4 regions of the Micromonospora sp. NBC_01699 genome follow, and region 1 is predicted to be linked to each of the others. Evidence: riboswitches for the same ligand, from Rfam matches in the RefSeq annotation. Region 1 holds a riboswitch; each other region holds the start of a gene.

The links. Region 1 has a riboswitch for cyclic di-AMP ahead of OG792_RS01885 (coiled-coil domain-containing protein). Riboswitches for the same ligand answer to the same signal wherever they lie in the genome.
Region 2: another riboswitch for cyclic di-AMP. It lies ahead of OG792_RS25315 (coiled-coil domain-containing protein); the one in region 1 lies ahead of OG792_RS01885 (coiled-coil domain-containing protein).
Region 3: another riboswitch for cyclic di-AMP. It lies ahead of OG792_RS28425 (coiled-coil domain-containing protein); the one in region 1 lies ahead of OG792_RS01885 (coiled-coil domain-containing protein).
Region 4: another riboswitch for cyclic di-AMP. It lies ahead of OG792_RS34280 (C39 family peptidase); the one in region 1 lies ahead of OG792_RS01885 (coiled-coil domain-containing protein).

The regions. Positions count from the first base shown of each region.
Region 1 covers NZ_CP109199.1:406,792-410,995, reverse strand. Annotated here, with positions in the region: gene OG792_RS01900 (NADPH-dependent F420 reductase) at 60-692, opposite strand; gene OG792_RS01895 (dienelactone hydrolase family protein) at 759-1,430, opposite strand; gene OG792_RS01890 (hypothetical protein) at 1,586-1,780, shown strand; cyclic di-AMP (ydaO/yuaA leader) riboswitch at 2,036-2,168, shown strand; gene OG792_RS01885 (coiled-coil domain-containing protein) at 2,172-3,209, shown strand; gene OG792_RS01880 (glycoside hydrolase family 65 protein) at 3,241-4,204, opposite strand, start outside.
Region 2 covers NZ_CP109199.1:6,237,636-6,241,839, reverse strand. Annotated here, with positions in the region: gene OG792_RS25320 (hypothetical protein) at 1-451, shown strand, start outside; gene OG792_RS25315 (coiled-coil domain-containing protein) at 619-1,725, opposite strand; cyclic di-AMP (ydaO/yuaA leader) riboswitch at 1,733-1,863, opposite strand; gene OG792_RS25310 (cation diffusion facilitator family transporter) at 2,171-3,091, opposite strand; gene OG792_RS25305 (ABC transporter permease) at 3,196-4,204, opposite strand, start outside.
Region 3 covers NZ_CP109199.1:6,932,381-6,936,584, forward strand. Annotated here, with positions in the region: gene OG792_RS28410 (hypothetical protein) at 1-569, opposite strand, end outside; gene OG792_RS28415 (hypothetical protein) at 566-940, opposite strand; gene OG792_RS28420 (copper resistance CopC family protein) at 1,029-1,901, shown strand; cyclic di-AMP (ydaO/yuaA leader) riboswitch at 2,132-2,263, shown strand; gene OG792_RS28425 (coiled-coil domain-containing protein) at 2,267-3,277, shown strand; gene OG792_RS28430 (MarR family winged helix-turn-helix transcriptional regulator) at 3,469-4,002, shown strand; gene OG792_RS28435 (hypothetical protein) at 4,174-4,204, opposite strand, start outside.
Region 4 covers NZ_CP109199.1:8,218,091-8,222,294, forward strand. Annotated here, with positions in the region: partial or broken gene OG792_RS34890 (hypothetical protein) at 134-340, shown strand; partial or broken gene OG792_RS34895 (aldo/keto reductase) at 568-741, opposite strand; gene OG792_RS34270 (hypothetical protein) at 797-1,024, opposite strand; gene OG792_RS34275 (hypothetical protein) at 1,021-1,182, opposite strand; gene OG792_RS34280 (C39 family peptidase) at 1,302-2,153, opposite strand; cyclic di-AMP (ydaO/yuaA leader) riboswitch at 2,568-2,711, opposite strand; gene OG792_RS34285 (YbhB/YbcL family Raf kinase inhibitor-like protein) at 3,339-3,878, shown strand; gene OG792_RS34290 (class I SAM-dependent methyltransferase) at 3,960-4,204, opposite strand, start outside.

The sequences.
Region 1 (4,204 bases):
CCACAGGTGCCAGCGGGGCCGGCCGGCAGCACGAGCCGGGCAGCGGGCGGAGCGACCGCTCACGAGTCCTGGCGCAACGCCTCCACCAGCTCGTCGGCGGTGAAGTCGGCGTCGTAGGTGATGCCGCCCGGCTGCTGCTTCCGGCCGCCCGCCGCCAGATCACCGGCGTCCACCGGTTGGAAGCCGAGTTCCTCGATCAGGTCCGCGACGGCCCGCTTGGCCTTCGGGTCGTCCCCGGACATCGGAATGCCGTAGCGCTCCTGGGCCGAGGACTGGCGGGCGTGGTCGCGCATGTGCTCGGCGTGCAGGGTGTTGAACGCCTTGACCACGTTCGCACCGCGGAGGTGCTGCTGCACCAACTCGCTGGAGGTGACCCTGTCCTGCTCCAGGTCCGGGTACTCCCCGTCCCGCTCCGGCGTGTAGTTCCCGGTGTCCATGACGGGCTTGCCCTTCAGCTCCGCCGTGGGCAGTTCGTCGTACCGGCCGAACGGCACGGCGACGATCACCACATCGCCGAACCGGGCCGCCTCCGAGGGGCTGACCGCGTGCGAGCGGTGTCCGAGTTCGCCCACCAGATCCCGAAGATTCTGTGGGCCGCTCGCGTTCGCGATGGCGATCTCGTGACCGGCCGCGGCGAGCCGACGGGCGAGCGTTGCGCCGACGCTCCCGGCGCCGATGATTCCGATGTGCATGCCAGTGGTTACCCGCCAATCCCGGCGACGAACGGGCCGGGGCGTGAGTCCGGTGACGGCCGCCGGTCAGGGCGCGGCGCCGAAGCTCGGTAGGCGCTCGGCGAACCAGTCGGCGGCCTGGTCGGCCACCTGCTCCAGCGCGCCGGGCTCCGGGAACAGGTGGGTCGCGTCCGGGATGATCCGCAGTTCCACTGCCCCGCCGAGCGCGTCACGGGCCTGCTGGTTGAACTGGATCACCTGTTCGTCGCGACCGCCGACCAGCAGCAACGTCGCCGCCCGTACGCGGGAAAGGGCCGGACCCGCCAGGTCCGCGCGGCCGCCGCGGGAGACGACCGCCGGTACGTGCTCCGGCCGCTCGGCCGCGGCTACCAGCGCCGCCGCGGCACCCGTGCTCGCTCCGAACAGTCCGACCGGCAGGGCGGCCGTGTCGGGCTCGGTGCGCAGCCAGTCGATCACGCCCACCAGCCGTCCGGCGAGCATCGGGATGTCGAAGCGCAGCTCGGCGGTCTGCTCGTCGGCCCGCTCCTCCTCGGGTCTGAGCAGGTCGACCAGCACGGTCGCGAGGGCGCGCTGGTTCAGCACCCGGGCGACCGCGACGTTGCGCGGGCTGCGCCGGGAACTGCCGCTGCCGTGGGCGAACAGCACCACCCCGACCGCCCCCTCGGTGGGGGTGACCAGGTCGGCGGTGAGCTGCACCTCCCCGGCCCAGACGGTGGTTTCGGTCGTCACTGTGTTCACCTGCTGTCCGGTACCCGGCTACGGGTGGAACAACCGCCCGTCGGCCCGGCAATCACCGTTTGCCGGGCTCCCCGCTCGGGAAGGCGAACCGGGTCAGGCAGGAAGACCACGGCGGAGCCGGTAGCGGCCCGCGCTGAGGCGATCGTGAGGATGCCATGACCCACCACAAATCCGCCAGGTCGGAGTCCGGTCGAGCCGACACGGGTCCGGCCGGCGACAAACGGGACAAGCGTAAGGACGCGGGGCGGGACTGGGCGGACGAGGCGGCACAGGCACGAGCCTCGGACGACCCGCGCCGGGTGACCCCGCACGACCCGACGGGCGTCCCCTCGACCGGGGACCGCCGCTGACGTGACGACGCGCCGCGCCCGGCACCGGAAATTCCGGGCGCCGCAGCGGCGTGAACGTTCGCTCCGACGAACCCCGGCGGGCACTCCTGGTGAGGCCCGCCGGGGTCGGTCACCGACCCGTGGACCGGCGGGGCGGCCGGTGGTACGCCTAGCAGGAGAAATCCTCGACCGCGACCCTGAATTCGGCTGCTAAGTCCGTCTGATCCGGTAATGTCACCCTCGGTTCCGACCCGGTGGTACCCCCTCTGCTGTCGGCGACGACCGCCGCCCAATCGCCGTCACCGGCGAACCGGGGAACCAGGTAGTCGGGGTGAGTCCGCACACGCGGTAGGGGTAGTTCCGTCCCGAACCCGTCAGCTAACCCGGTCGGCGGCCGACGGGAGGAACGTGCATGACGAGATCCAGACGTCAGCGGTTCTCGCTGGCTCTGACCCTGCTCACCGCGGTGAGCATGCTGGTGGGCGGCGCGGCGGTCGCGGCCGGGCCCGCCTCGGCCACACCCTCGCCGCCGACCACACTCGGCGACGAGGGCGGCAACCCCCTCTTACGCGACGTACTCGAATCGACCGGGCGTGGATACGCCGCCGCGAGCGTCGCCGTCGAGAACGCCCGCAAACGCCAGGCCGCGTACGCCGACGAGCTGCGGCAGATCGAGGCACAGCTCGACCAGCTCGCCCCCGAGGTCGGCGAGGTCGCGGTGAGCGCCTACCGGATCGGCCGGATAGGACCACTGAGCGCGCTGCTCGGCAGCGCCTCGCCGGACGACTTCATGGACCGGGCAGAGGGACTCGACCTGATCGCGCAGCGCGACAACAGCAAGCTGCGCCGGTTGCACGAGGCCCGCAACCGGGCCAGCCGGGCCAAGGCGGCGGCCGACGCCGCGGTGGCCGACGAGCAGCGGCAGCTGTCCGTGATGGCCGCGCAGAAGGAGGCGGCGGAACGCGCCCTCTCCCTGGTCGGCGGCGCGGCCACCGAGGGTTTCGTGAACGCCAGTTCACCGGTCGCGGCACCCGCGCCGCGCAACCGGGACGGCTCCCTGCCGGCGCAGTCCTGCAACCGCGACGACCCGACCACCGTCGGCTGCCTCACCCCGCGCGCCCTGCACGCGCTGACCGAAACACGACGGCTCGGCTTCGATCGGTACGTCTCCTGCTACCGCGCCGGCGGGCCGTTCGAACACCCGAAGGGCCGGGCCTGCGACTTCTCCGCGCAACCCGGCGGGTTCGGCGGCAACGCCACCGACGGCGACAAGACGTACGGCAACAACCTCGCCGCGTTCCTCGTCCGCAACGCCGACCGGCTCGGCATCCTGTACGTGATCTGGTACCGGCAGATCTGGTTCCCGGCCACCGGTTGGAAGGCGTACTCGTCCGCGAAGGGCGACCCGTCCAGCGACCACACCAACCACGTACACCTGTCCCTGCTCTGATCCCGGTGCCGGATGCCGGGTCCGGGCCCGGTCAGTTGCGGGTTTCGCTCGGCGCGACCTCGTTCTTCACCGGGGTCCCCGAACCCGAGGTCTCCGCGACCGAGGCACGCCGGGCCGGCGCCCGACCGGGCGGCTGCTGTGGCGCCGGACCGACCGGTTGCGGCTCCGGATTCGGTTTGGTCACCGGCTCGTCGCAGCCGACCTCGACCCTCTCCCCGTGGTGTAACAGCTCCACCGACCCGTTCCGGTCGCCGTTGCGCAGGGCGTACGTGGTGTCGCGTTCGCGTACGTCAACCCGCAGCCGGTGCCCGTGCCAGACCAGCGAGAACTCCAACCGGTCGATCCGGTTCGGCAGTCGGGGGGCGAACGACAGGAGGTCCCCGTGGTCGCGCATCCCGCCGAAACCGGCGACCAGCGCGATCCACGCCCCGGCCAGCGAGGCGACGTGCACCCCGTCGCGGGTGTTCTGGTTCAGGTCGTGCAGGTCCATCAGCGCGGCCTCGCCCAGGTAGTCGTGGGCCAGTTCGAGGTGCCCCACCTCGGCCGCCAGGACCGCCTGGGTGCAGGCCGACAACGACGAGTCACGAACCGTACGCCGCTCGTAGTAGGCGAAGTTGCGGGCCTTCTCCTCCGCGGTGAACGCGTCCCCGCGCCAGTGCATCGCGAGCACCAGGTCGGCCTGCTTCACCACCTGCTTGCGATACAGGTCGAAGTACGGGTAGTTCAGCAGCAGCGGGTACTTCTCCGGCGGAGTGCCCGCGAAGTCCCACTCCTGGAGCCGGGTGAAGCCCTCCACCTGCTGGTGCACGCCCAGCTCCGGGTCGTACGGGATGTGCATGGCGTTCGCCGCGTCCCGCCAGGCGGCGGTCTCCTCGTCGTCCACGCCCAGCCGCCAGGCGTGCTCGCTGTGCCGGGTCACCGCGTCGGCGGCGGCCAGCAGGTTCCGCTGCGCCATCAGGTTGGTGTAGACGTTGTCGCTCTTCACCGCGGTGTAC
Region 2 (4,204 bases), 2.4 Mb from region 1:
GCTCGTCGCGCCGCACCTCACCGTCGGTCCGGGATGGCGGTCGATCGCGCTGTTCTGTCACCTGGCCAGTCTCGTGATCGGCTTCGGAGCCGTACTCACCGTGGATTGGTTCAGCCTGCGCTGGATTCTGCGCCGGGAACGGCTCGGCACCGTACTGGGCATGGCGCAGGGGGCACACCTGCTGATCTGGCTCGGTCTGGTGGGCCTGGTCGTCAGCGGTGCGGCACTGCGCCCCGACACCTCGTCCGGGCTGGTGCAGCTCAAGCTGGTCGCCGTACTCGCGGTGGGGATCAACGGGCTGTTCCTGGGCCGCGTACGCGACCGCCTCGCCAACCTCGGCGACACCCCCACGCACTGGTCCCGCCTACTCCCCGGCGCCCTAGCCGCCACGATCTCCCAACTCGGCTGGTGGACCGCCACCATCATCGGCTTCTGGAACTCCACCCCCTAACCCCCCACCCCCCGCCCCCCACCCCCCTCACGGCGCCGATCTAGGGCGAATGGGGGTTACTTGATCTCTAATCACACGTATTTGCCCTAGATCGACGCGCCCGGGGGCGGGCGCGGGGGCACGCGAGGGGAGGGGGAGAGGGGGAGAGGGGAGGGGGAGGGGCGGGGTTAGTTCATGGAGAGGTGGACGTGGTTGGTGTGGTCGCTGGAGGGGTCGCCGCCGCCGTTGTACGCCTTCCAGCCGCTGCCGGGTAGCCAGATCTGCTTGAACCAGATCACGTAGAGCACGCCGAGGCGGCTGGCGTTCTTGACGAAGTACGCCGCCAGGTTGTTGCCGTACGTCCGGTCGCCGCCGGTGGCGATTCCGCCGAAGCCGCCCTTCTCCGCCGCGAAGTCGCAGGCCCGGCCCTTCGGGTGTTCGCCCGAGCCGCCGCTGCGGAAGCAGGAGACGAAACGGGTGAAGCCGGCCGCCTTGGCCTGGTTCATCGCGTTGAGGGTGCGCGGGGTGATGCAGCCGGTGGTGGTCGGGTCGTTGACGCTGCACGACTCCTTCGGCCACGACCCGTCCGAGTTGCGGGGGGCCGGCTTGGCCGTGGGGGAGGTGGTGCTGGCGGTGACGCCGGGGCTGGAGCCGCCGCTGCCGGCGAGCGCGAGCGCCCGTTCGGCCTGCTGCTTGCGCTTGGCCATGATGTCGAGCTGCTTGCGCTGCTCACGGATCTCGTTGTCGATCGCCGCCTTGGCCCGGGTCTCCTGGTCCCGTACCTCGATCAGGTCCCGGAGCTGGCGGTCCTCGTTGGCGGCGACCGTGCCGAGGGAGGACGCACGGTCCAGGAAGCCGTCCGGCGAGTCGCTGTTGAGCAGGGCGGTGAGGGGCCCCAGGCGCCCGGTGCGGTACGCCAAGCCGGCCAGTTCGCCGACGGTCCGGGTCCTGGTGACCACTTCGGCCTCCAGGGTGACCAGGTGCGCGGCGAGCTGCTGCTGCCGCTTGGTGGAGTTGTCCAGTGCCGCCTGGGCGTCGAGGTAGCCCTTGGCCGCGACGTCGAGCTGCTCTCGCAGGCTGTCGCTGCCGCCCTCGTCGTCGGTGCCGCCGGGGGCGGCGGCGAGCACGTTCGCGGCGGTCAGCGGGGCGGTGCCGAGGGGGGCGGTGCCGAGGGGGGCGGGTGCGGCCAGCGCGGCGGTGGGGGTGACCGAGGCGGCCAACAGGGTGAGGGTGATCGCGATCGCGGTACGGACCGCGCGCGGATGGCGGGGTCGTACGGGCGCCAACAATGGCATTCGGTGCACGTCCTTCCGTCAGCCGCCGACCGGGTTAGCTGACGGGTTCGGGACGGAAGATCCCTACCGCTGACGCGGATGCACCCCAATGACGCGATGGTTCCCCGGCTCGCATGTGCGATTAGGCGACGGTCACCACAGGCGCCGGAGGGCGCCGCCCGGCGATGACCGGAGCCGAGCCTACCGGCCGGCTCCAGTACGGACAGTGGTCGCTTGTCAGAGGATCAAAGTGAATCGAAATGATATGCCGGATATAACCATAAAATTTCACCCGGTCGGGCGACAAAAATTAAGGCCAAGGTAAGCGAAGAGTGGTCACCTTCCGGTGCCCGGTAAGGAGCGCTACCGGCAGCGCCACCTACCCGTGCCGTCCGCGACCGTACCGAAGCGGGTGACGGGCGTGCCCGGCCGTACCCGGCCGGGCGGCGGGCGTACCCGATGGGGTTTACCAGTCGGTGGGGCCGCAGCCCTCGGTCGCGCTGCCCGGCTCGACCTGGAGGGTGGCGTGTGCGATGTCGAAGTCGTCGTGCAACGCCCCGCGGGCGGCGGCCAGCACCGCGCCGACCTCGGCGCCGGCGGACAGGGTGAGGTGCGCCGAGGCGACCTCCATGCCCGAGGTGAGCGTCCAGACGTGCAGGTCGTGCACGTTGGCGACACCGGGTACGGCACAGAGCCGGGCGGCGACCGTGGGCACGTCGAGGTGCTCCGGTGCGGCCTGCACCAGGATCCGGATCGCGGCTCGGGCCAGCCGCCAGGTCCGGGGCAGGATGAACAGGCCGATCGCGACCGCGACCAGCGGGTCGGCCCACCACCAGCCGGTGTTCGCGATCACCAGCGCGGCGACGATCACCCCGGCCGAGCCGAGCGTGTCGCCAAGCGCCTCCAGGTAGGCGCCGCGCAGGTTGATGCTCTCCCGTGCCCCGGCGCGCAGCAGCCCGAAGGCGACCAGGTTGGCCAGCAGACCGACGATGGCGACCCCCAGCATCGGCCCGGCCAGCACGGTCGGCGGGTGCTCCTGGCTGAACCGGCGGGCGGCCTCGACCAGCACGTAGATCGCGACGCCGAACAGCAGCACGGCGTTGGCCAGTGCCGCGAGCACCTCCAGCCGGTAGAGGCCGAAGGTCCGCTGCGGGTCGTCGGTGGCGTGCCGGGTCGCGGTGATCGCGGCCAGTGCCATGCCGATTCCGAGTACGTCGGTGAACATGTGCCCGGCGTCGGAGAGCAGCGCCAGCGAGCCGGTGGTGAGGGCGGCGACCGCCTCGACGATCATGACAACGACGAGCAGCCCGAAGGCGGACCAGAGCCGTCCCCGGTGCCGCTCGGCGGCGCGCATCGCCTGCGCGCCGTGGTCATGACCCGTGCCCACGCACACACCCTCCGTCAGCCGGTACCGCTATAGCCCAACATATGCTGATATCGCAATGTGTGCCACCGAGTCGAACCGGCCGGGTGCCGGAAGGGTGCGAGGGCTCAGCCCTCGTTCGCCATCGCCGCCACGATCGGGGCCCGGCTCGCCCGGCGGGCCGGCAGCAGCCCGGCCAGGACCGCCGCGCCGCAGGCCAGGCCCGCGCAGAGGGCCAACTGCCCCACCGGTACGACCGGCAGCCCGTGCCCGTAGCTGCTGATCAGCCCGAGTGCCGCGGTCCAGCCGACCCCCACCCCCAGGGCGATCCCGGCCAACGCGCCGACCAGCGCGATCAGCGCCGCCTCGACCAGCAGCATGCGCCCGAGCTGCCGTCGGGACAGGCCCAGCGCCCGGAGCGTGGCCGACTCCCGGGTGCGCTCGAAGACCGACAGCGAGAGCGTGTTGCTGATCCCGAAGAGCGCGATCAGCACCGACATGCCGAGCAGCGCGGCGAAGATGCCGAGCAGCTCGTCCAGCGTGGCCGACAACGCGTTCGCCTGGTCTGCCGCACTGCTCAACCGCACCACCGGGTACGCCCGCAGCAGCCCGTCGAGCGCCTGCCGCCCGGCTGCCGTACCGACACCGGGGGCGAGGTCGATGAGCAACTGGTTCGGCGCGCCCGGACCGTACGCGGCGGTGAACCGGCTCCACTCGACCAGCGCCGTACCGCTGGTCGGAGCGTCGTCGTAGAGCGCGACCACGACCAACGAGCCCCCCACACCGTCGCCCCCGGACGAACCGGTCGGCTCGGTCGGGCCGGTTGGGCCGGTCGGCTCGGTTGGGCCGGTTGGCTCGGTTGGGCCGGTTGGCTCGGTTGGGCCGGTTGGCTCGGTTGGGCCGGTTGGGCCAACCGGATCGGTCGGCCCAACCGGATCGGTCGGGCCGGTCAGGGTGTCGGGCAGGCCGAGCGGGAGCCGGTCGCCCACGCCGATGTTGCGGGCCTCGGCCAGCCGGCGGCTCACCGCCACCGTGCCCGGCCGCAGGGCGGCCAGGTCACCGTCGGTCACCTCCGGCCGGATCGGGCCGCGCAACTGCTCGGGCGGCACCGACCAGACCCGGACCTGCGGGTCCGCC
Region 3 (4,204 bases), 1.8 Mb from region 1:
AGCACCAACCAGGTACGGATGACCGGCACGGTGGCCCGGTCCGGCGCGACGAGTTCCAACCAGACGAAGGCCAGCAGGCCCAGCGCGGCCGGCCAGTAACCGAGTCGCGGCGGCAGCGCCCGCCACCCCCGCCGCGGATCCCGTCGAACCAGCGCGGCACCGAGCAGATAGACCGTACGCAGCGGATTCAGCGACCGCCACACCGGTCCGAACAGCAGCGAGGCGGGCACCAGCCCGACCCAGAACACCACGTAGAACAGGCCCGCGGTGGGGTTGCGGTCGACATCCGGCCCGAAGAAGAGTCCGAGCGCGAAGTAGGCGGCGAACACCAGTCCCAGGCCACGCAGCGTCCACCGCCACCCGGCCGAGTCGACCAGCCGCGCGACCCGCTCCGGCAGCGGCCGACCCGCCTCGGGGTCGCCCAGCCTCGGCTCCCGCCACAACGCGCCCAGCACGACGAACGAGATGACCAGGGCCAGCGCCGCACCGGTCACCGCGTACGCGAACGGGATGGGCAGGTCCTGCCGCCCGCCGACCCCGTGAGCGAGCAGCTCGGGCACCGTCCTCATCGGACCAGTAGCTGGAACAGCAGCAGCCCGGACTCGTGCGTCTCGACCTCGAACAGGCCGTCCCGGTCCGCCACGAACTCGACCGTGGCCGGCTGACCGGCGGGAAGTTCGGCGCCGACGTCGTACCCGTGCACGTGCACCCGGTCCGGCACGTCGCTGGTCACGGTGATCCGGACCGACTGGCCCTTCTTCGCGTCCACCCGACCCGGCTGCGGCTCGGCGCGGCCCTCGGTGACGGTGATGGCCACCTCGACCGGGGCGCTCGCGTCCACCGGTTCGTCGGTGGAACCGCATCCGGTGCCGGCGAGGGCCAGCAGGGCCGAGCCGAACAGAGCGGCCAGTGCACGACGACGGCCGATAGAGAACATCATCACTGTCTCCCCAGTCAGCCGGTCCCGCCACATCGGGAAGCGACTGTAGCGTCTTGCCGGGCACAGCGGAAGCCACCATGATGGGCCGATGCGATCGACCCCCCTGGTCACCGTCCGCGCGGCATGCCGCCTGCTCGCCGTCGCGCTCGGCGCCACGATCGTGCTCGCCGTGACCGGCGCGCCCGCGTCGGCCCACGGTCAGCTCGCCGTCTCCGACCCGGTTGCCGGCGCCACCCTGTCGCGGCCGATGCAGGCGCTGGAGCTGTACTTCACCGAGGCTCCCACCGCCAACGCGTACTTCACCCTGACGACACCGAGCGGCGTACGGGTCGACGCCGGTTGGCAGCCCGGTCCGGACAAGCGGCTCGACCGCCCGGTCACCGAACTGAACCTGGTCAACGGCAAGTGGGAGCCGAAGCTCTATCACACCGGATACTCCGCGTTCGTCCAGGTTTCGCACTGGCCGGAGAAGGGCGAGTACACCGCCAGCTATCTCTCGGTCGCCTCCGACAGCGAGCCCGTACGCGGAACGGTGAAGTTCTCCTACTCCGGGGCGCCGACCGCCGCGCCGCAGGGCTGGACCGCACCGACGAACGCCGCCGACCCGGCCCTGCTCGCCGCCGCCGAGAACCCGGACCGGCCGGCCTCGGCCAATCCCGGCGCGGTTACCGGCAGCAGCACCGCACCGGCGGCGCCGGTTCCGGACACCGCGAGCGGCGCCACCGACGACGGCAGCCCGATGGTCTGGTTGTTGCCGGTGCTGCTCCTCGTCGGCGTGGCGGTCATCGTGGGCCTGACCCTGCGACCCCGGCGGACGGCACGGATCAACACCGGGCCGGCGAACCGCAGGCGACCGGTCACCACCGCCGCGGCCCGCCGTGCGGCGGCGGCCAGGAAAGCGGCGACCGGCTCCCGGTCCACCGGAAAGGCACAGCCGTCACGCAAACGCGGCAACCGCTGACCACGGATCGCCGGCCGCCGATCACTGACACGGATCACCGGCCGTCGACCGCTGATTCGACAATCGGCACCGCCGTCATTACAGCCGGTATCCACGTTAGTCAGAACGGCGAATGATAACCGAAAGTTGTTGTCCCATAACGCTTTTCGCACCGGACGGGCATGTCCACCGGTACGGATCACACGGTAGAATTCTTCGCGGTCAACGCCAATCGGCGCCAACCGGCGCCGGCGGGACCGTCGCCTAATCGTCCTTGGACGAACCGGGGAACCGAGTACGTGGGGTGAATCCGCGACAGCGGTAGGGATCACTTCCATCCCGAACCCGTCAGCTAACCCGGTCGGCGACCAACGGAAGGATCATGCATGACGGCACCCCTCCGCCGATGGTTCACGCCTGCCCTGGCATTGGTCACGACCCTGCTCATGGTGGCACCGTTCTCGGCTCCGGCCCTCGCCGCGCCGGCTACCCCGCCCGGGCCGGCCGAGTCCGACACGCCACTGCTGAGTGAGGTTCTTGAGGCGACCGGTCGCCGCTACCTCGAAGCGAAGGCCGCGCTCGACGCCTCGAAGAAGCGACAGGCCGTCCTCGCCACCGAGTTGGGGAAGGCCGAGGCGCAGATCGAGGAGCTGACCCCCCAGATCGCCGAGATCGCCGCCCGCTCCTACCGCACCGGCAAGCTCGGCGCCGTATCGGCGCTGCTCAACAGCGCCTCCCCGGACTTGTTCCTGCAACGGGCGGTCGCGATGGACGAGATGAACGCGGTCAACGACCAGAAGCTGCGCGAGCTCAACGCCGCCCGCGAACTGGCCGAACGTGCCAAGGCTCTGGCCGACGCCGAGGTCAAGGAGCAGGAGAAGCAGGCGACGGTGATGGCGCGGCAGAAGCAGGACGCCGAACGCTCACTCGCCCTGGTCGGCGGCAAGCGACTGACCAACGGCTTCGTCAACGCGAACTCGCCGGTGGCGAAGGCCGCCCCGCGTACGGCCAGTGGCGGTTGGCCGAGGGAGTCGTGCAGCAAGGACGACCCGACCACCGGAGGCTGCATCACCCCGCGCACGCTGCACGCGTACAACGAGGTGAAGAAGGCCGGCTTCAACCGTTTCGTCGGCTGTCACCGCAACGGTGGACCGTTCGAGCACCCGAAGGGCCGCGCCTGCGACTGGTCCCTGCTCAACAGCGGATTCGCTTCCGCCCGCAACCAGGACCAGCGGCTGTACGGCAACAACCTCACCGCGTTCCTGGTCCGCAACGCAGAGCAGCTCGGCATTCTCTACGTCATCTGGTACAAGCAAATCTGGTTCCCCGCCACTGGCTGGAAGTCCTACAGCGGCGAGAGCGACCACACCGACCACGTACACATGTCCATGCTCTAACCCCTCCCCCTCCCCGCGTGCCTCACCCCCTCGCCTCGTCGATCTAGGGCATATGGGTGCTTGTTGATCTCTATTCACCACCATTTGCCCTAGATCGACGGGGAGAGAGGGTGAGGGCACGCGGGGAGGGAAGGGGAGGGGAGGGGGTTGGAGGAGGATGACGTGTCATCCTTGGTGGGTATCATGGGTGGGTGGCGGCGAACGGGGAACGGTGGCTCAGTGAGCGGGAGCAGCGTGCCTGGCGTTCCTTCATCACGATGCAGATGGAGTTGCAGAGCCGGCTGAACCGCCAACTGCTCGCCGACACCGGACTCTCCGAGAGCGACTATGCCGTGCTGGTCCACCTCAGCGAGGCGCCCGGGATGCGGCTGCGGATCTTCCAGCTCCGGGCCCACCTCCAGTGGGAGAAGACCCGGCTCACCCACCACCTGGGGCGGATGGCCCGGCGCGGGCTGGTCGAGCGGGAGCCGTGTGTCACCGACCCCCGGGGCGCGTTCATCCTGATCACCGACACCGGTCTCCAGGAGATCACGCGGGCCGCACCGAAACACGTGTCGCACGTACGGCGCTGGGTGGTCGACGTACTCACTCCCGAGCAACTGGACGCCCTCGCGGAGATCTCCGACATCGTGCGGGCCGGATTCGAGCAGGACACCGAACCCGAACCCTGCGACACCGAAACCGCCGACCCGTTCGACGCGGAGCCCGTGCCCGGCGACCACTGACACCGGGCCTACGACGAGAACCGGCCCGTGCCCCGGGGGGCATGAGGCCGGACCTGCGCCGAAGACCCGGCCTCACGGTGGGACCGGCGGGTTTGGCCCGGGGATGGCCGAGGTTGCGGCCGGTCGGGCGCGGTTGAGGTTTGGCCCGGGGACGGCCGAGGTTGCGGCCGGTCAGGCGCGGTTGAGCACCCAGGTCAGGCCG
Region 4 (4,204 bases), 470 kb from region 1:
AGCGGCCCGCCGTTGGTGCTCTGGCATGGCGCGAACCGGACGACCGGCGGCCGGTTCGCTGGTTCCGGGCGCGGGGCACGCTACCGTGGCCAGCATGGCGCCGAGAACGAGACCACGGGATGAGCGGTTCACGATGCCGCTTCTCACTGCCCACGCGGCGGGTGTGCACCTCGGTATCCCGGCGAGCACTATCAAGCAGTGGATCCGCTACGACGGTCCTGAACAACCGGCCATGCACTCGGTGGCACCCGAAACCCCGCACGGACCACGGTTGCCCTTCATCGCCCTGGCCGAGGCCCAGATCCTGCGCGAGCTCCGCAACACCGGCCTTTCGATGGGGCAGATCCGAGCCGGAGTGGCACGCCTACGGAGCGACACGGGCGAGGAGTACGTCCTGGCCACGAACACCATCGCGAGCGACGGCGGGGAACTGCTGTACAACGCGGCGACATCGGTCGCTCCCGAGTGGGTTCGTGCCCGCGACGGCCAGATGACGTTCCGACAGGTCGTAGAGGCTGCGACCTCGTGTGGTTCGCGCGCACCGACCACCACCGTCGCGACGGCCGGATGCCCGAACGCGAACTGGATCGCCGCCGCGAGCGGCGGCACCCCGTACCGGGTGCAGATCTCGCGTACGGCCAGGACGCGGTCGAGCAGGGCGTCGGGCACGTCGGCATAGCCGTACGCGGCACCGGTTCGGGGTTCGGCAAGCAGACCGGCCTGGAAGACTCCCGCCGCCATCACCGCCACCCCGCGCTCGACGCAGAGCGGCAACAGGTCGGCCAGCCCCGGAGCGCTAGCTGATCGCCCTGAGCGTCGGCGGGACCGGTGTGCCGACCGGGTACTCCGGGTCGCGGCCGGCGCGTACCTCCTGCGCCCAACGTAGCTGCGCGCAGCCGTCCGGGGTGCAGCAGGCGCAGGTGCCGGGGGCGTAGGAGGTCCCCCGGTCCTGGTGCTGGGCGATGGTCATCGCCGCCGCCTCCCAGATCCCGGCGCGGGTCAGCGGTTCGTCGACGCGGCTCACGGAACGAGCACCTGACCGGTCATGGCCACCACCTGGGCCTTTCGTTCGGGGTGCCGGCGCACGGCGGCGGCCGACTCGGAGTGACGGCAGGGGGCGGAGTCGGCCACCCGGACCTCGCGGTCGTCGGTGCCCGCCCGATCGGCGAGGTCCATGGTCACGACAGGGACAACGCACGCGTCCCTGGATGGTTGTGGCAGGACGGCCACCGTCCCACTGGTACGGACAGCCCCGGGCACCAACCGGAACGGCTGGCACCCGGGGCCGGGGGGAGAGTGGGTCAGGCTGAGTAGCCCCGAGTAGCCATCCAGTTGGCCAGGTCGATGGTGGTCATCCAGTAGGAGCTGACCCCGTTGACGTACGCCGGGTCCGCGATCTGCACGGTCCGTCCGCTGTCGCGGTAGCCGACCACGGTGAGGTAGTGACCCCCGTCGTACGCGTGCCAGCCGCCGTCGACGTCGGTCGCCGAACCGACGATGTTCGCCACGACCGCGTACCCGCTGCTGACCGCGTGTACGACGTCCGCCTGGAGCCGGTCCATCTGGGCCGGGGACGGGGTCCCGGGGATGAAGGTGCTCCGGTAGAAGTCGGTCTTGGCCAGGGCGTTCAGTCCTCGGGTGGTGTCGTCGGCGGAGTTGGTGCCGTTGAAAGTGGTGCCCAGGGCGGCGGCGACGTCGTCCTGGCTCGGCTGGCGGTCACGGGCGGTCAGGGCGATCCGGGCGGCCGCCGGGCCGCAGTACCAGCCGTTGATCTGCGCCTCGTAGTCGTAGTCGAGCACCTTCGACGCGGGCGGAGCCGCCTTCTTGACCGCCTTGACCGGCGTCGCCGGGGCCTTGGTGGTGGCGGGCGGAGCCGACGAGGGCGCCGCCGGTGCCGGTGCCGCCGACGAGGCGCTCGGGGTCGGGACGACCGGGCTGGGCGTGATCAGGCTGGGCGCGACCTCGGCGCCGGCCTGGCCGCCCAGCCTCTCGGCGACCGCGACCGTCTCGGGGTTGGTCGGCGCGGCCGACCCGTTGTTCTGGGTGAGCATGATGCCGGTGGTGAGACCCACGGCGAGAACCGCGGCGGAGACGACGCTGGCCCGGTACGGGTTGGCGGTCACGACGCGTCGGAGTTGCTGACGATGCTTCATATAAATCCTCCGCAGATGTGCCGATCTGCGATCGGGGGCACATGATTCGGGATGGCGTTCTTCTCTGCCGGGGCCGGTTCGCGTGACGTCGTACGCGTTATCGGCGGGGCGGATTCACCGCCGGCCGTCGAGTCCGGATCGGGGCGTGCGGAACCGCCACCGCGAAGCGGTGGAATGCGTCACCGGATGAACGTCGCCGACGAAATTGCCGCCGAACGGTTCTGGATCACCCACCGGTCACGCGCGTCCTCGCGCCACCGACCGCGTACGCGCTCACGCGTCGTCGGTCGTCGGACGGCCTAGCGGGCTACCTTCGCGGGCTGCGCCGCTGTGCGGGCGAGCCGGGGCAGGTGGCGGAGCGGACCGGGGGGATCGAGGGATTGACCACGGCAGGTACGGCGCTGCACGAGCATGTTCTCCTTCCGATACCGCCTACCGGGTTAGCTGACGGATTCGGGCGGGAAGCTCGCCCTACCACGAACCAACGGTTCGCGGATTCACCCCAGAACTACTGTGGGTCCCCGGCTCGTAACAGTTACGACTCAGCGGGCCTGTTCCGGTGTCACCCGCGGTGACTAAGGGCCGGACCAGACGGGCTGACGTTACTGGGCGGCTTCTGTTCCTGCCAACCCCCACTGGCCTGCTTAAACCGTGACCCACGCCGCTTCTTTCCGGTGTTTCGGGTCTATCCCCATGATCACGGAGAGTGGTTGTCGCCGGAGTGACCAGTTTGGCTGTGGCGGGCGTACCCGCTTGTGTTCCGCAGATAGAGGGTGTCGGATTTGCCGACCCGGTGACCCTTGCCGCCGGATGTCCGGTTCAGAGAATTGTCCGTTGGGCGGATTCGGGCCGGTCCCCTCGTCCCCGGTGCCCGGCCCGGCCGGCCCGGTGCACCGTCCGTCCCGCCGCCGACGCACGCCGGCGGACGAACGAAGCGGTCCGGGCGCGATCCGGTGGGCACGAAATGACGTTCATCATCGGATGGAAACGTCGACAGGTCGGCCGGGCGAGTGAATGGAACGGCTTCCCGAAAGCGAAGAATAAACGTCTGCGGGAATGGGCGTACAGCGACATTCGCGGCCGCGTACCCGGTCGTCATCCGTTGTTTCGCCCACCGGCGGCGGTAGGCCGGGTCAGACAGGGTACAAAGACACCGAGTCACCCGATCTCTGGAAGGACCTTTCGATGAACCTTGAGCGAGCGATCGCGCCGGACCCGTACGACCTGCTGCCGCCGGTGCCGGCGTTCACCCTGACCAGCGACGACGTACGCGACGGCGAGCAGTTGGACGACGAGTTCGTCCACTCCAGCCTGGGCGGTGGCGACCTGTCGCCGCAGCTCGCCTGGTCCGGGTTCCCGGACGCGACGCGCAGCTTCGTGATCACCTGCTACGACCCGGACGCGCCCACCACCAGCGGTTTCTGGCACTGGGTGCTGGTCAACGTCCCGGTATCGGTCACCCAGTTGCCGCGCGGCGCGGGCAAGGCCGGGTCCGTCGAGGGCGGGGCGTTCGCCGTCCGCAACGACTACGGCACCCAGGAGTACGGCGGTGCGGCGCCGCCGGCCGGCGACCGGCCGCACCGGTACCTCTTTGCCGTACACGCCCTCGATGTGGACAAGCTTGACCTCACGCCGGACAACAGCCCGGCGGTCGTCGGCTTCAACCTGACCTTCCACACCCTGGCACGGGCGGTGATCCGGCCCACGTACCAGGTCAAGGGCTGAGCTGACCGGAGTAAGTGGACGGCCGACACCGGGGACGGGTTGAACGGTGTCGGTCGTCGCTCTCCTGGTCGGTCGGGCCAACTACGCGCCGGGCACCCGGGCGACGGCGAAGACCGACTGTCCGAACGGTGGCCGCACGATCTGCTCGGCCGCCTTGGTCACCGGCAGCACCAGGCTGTCGTAGACCTTCACCATCGGGCCTTCCTTCGGCATCAGCCGGAACACGTTCGTCGCCATGTAGTAGCCGATGAGGCCCAGAGCGTTCGCGTAGTGCAGCCGCTCCACGGTCAGCCCCGCGCCGAGCAGTGCGGCCCGCATCGTCTTCT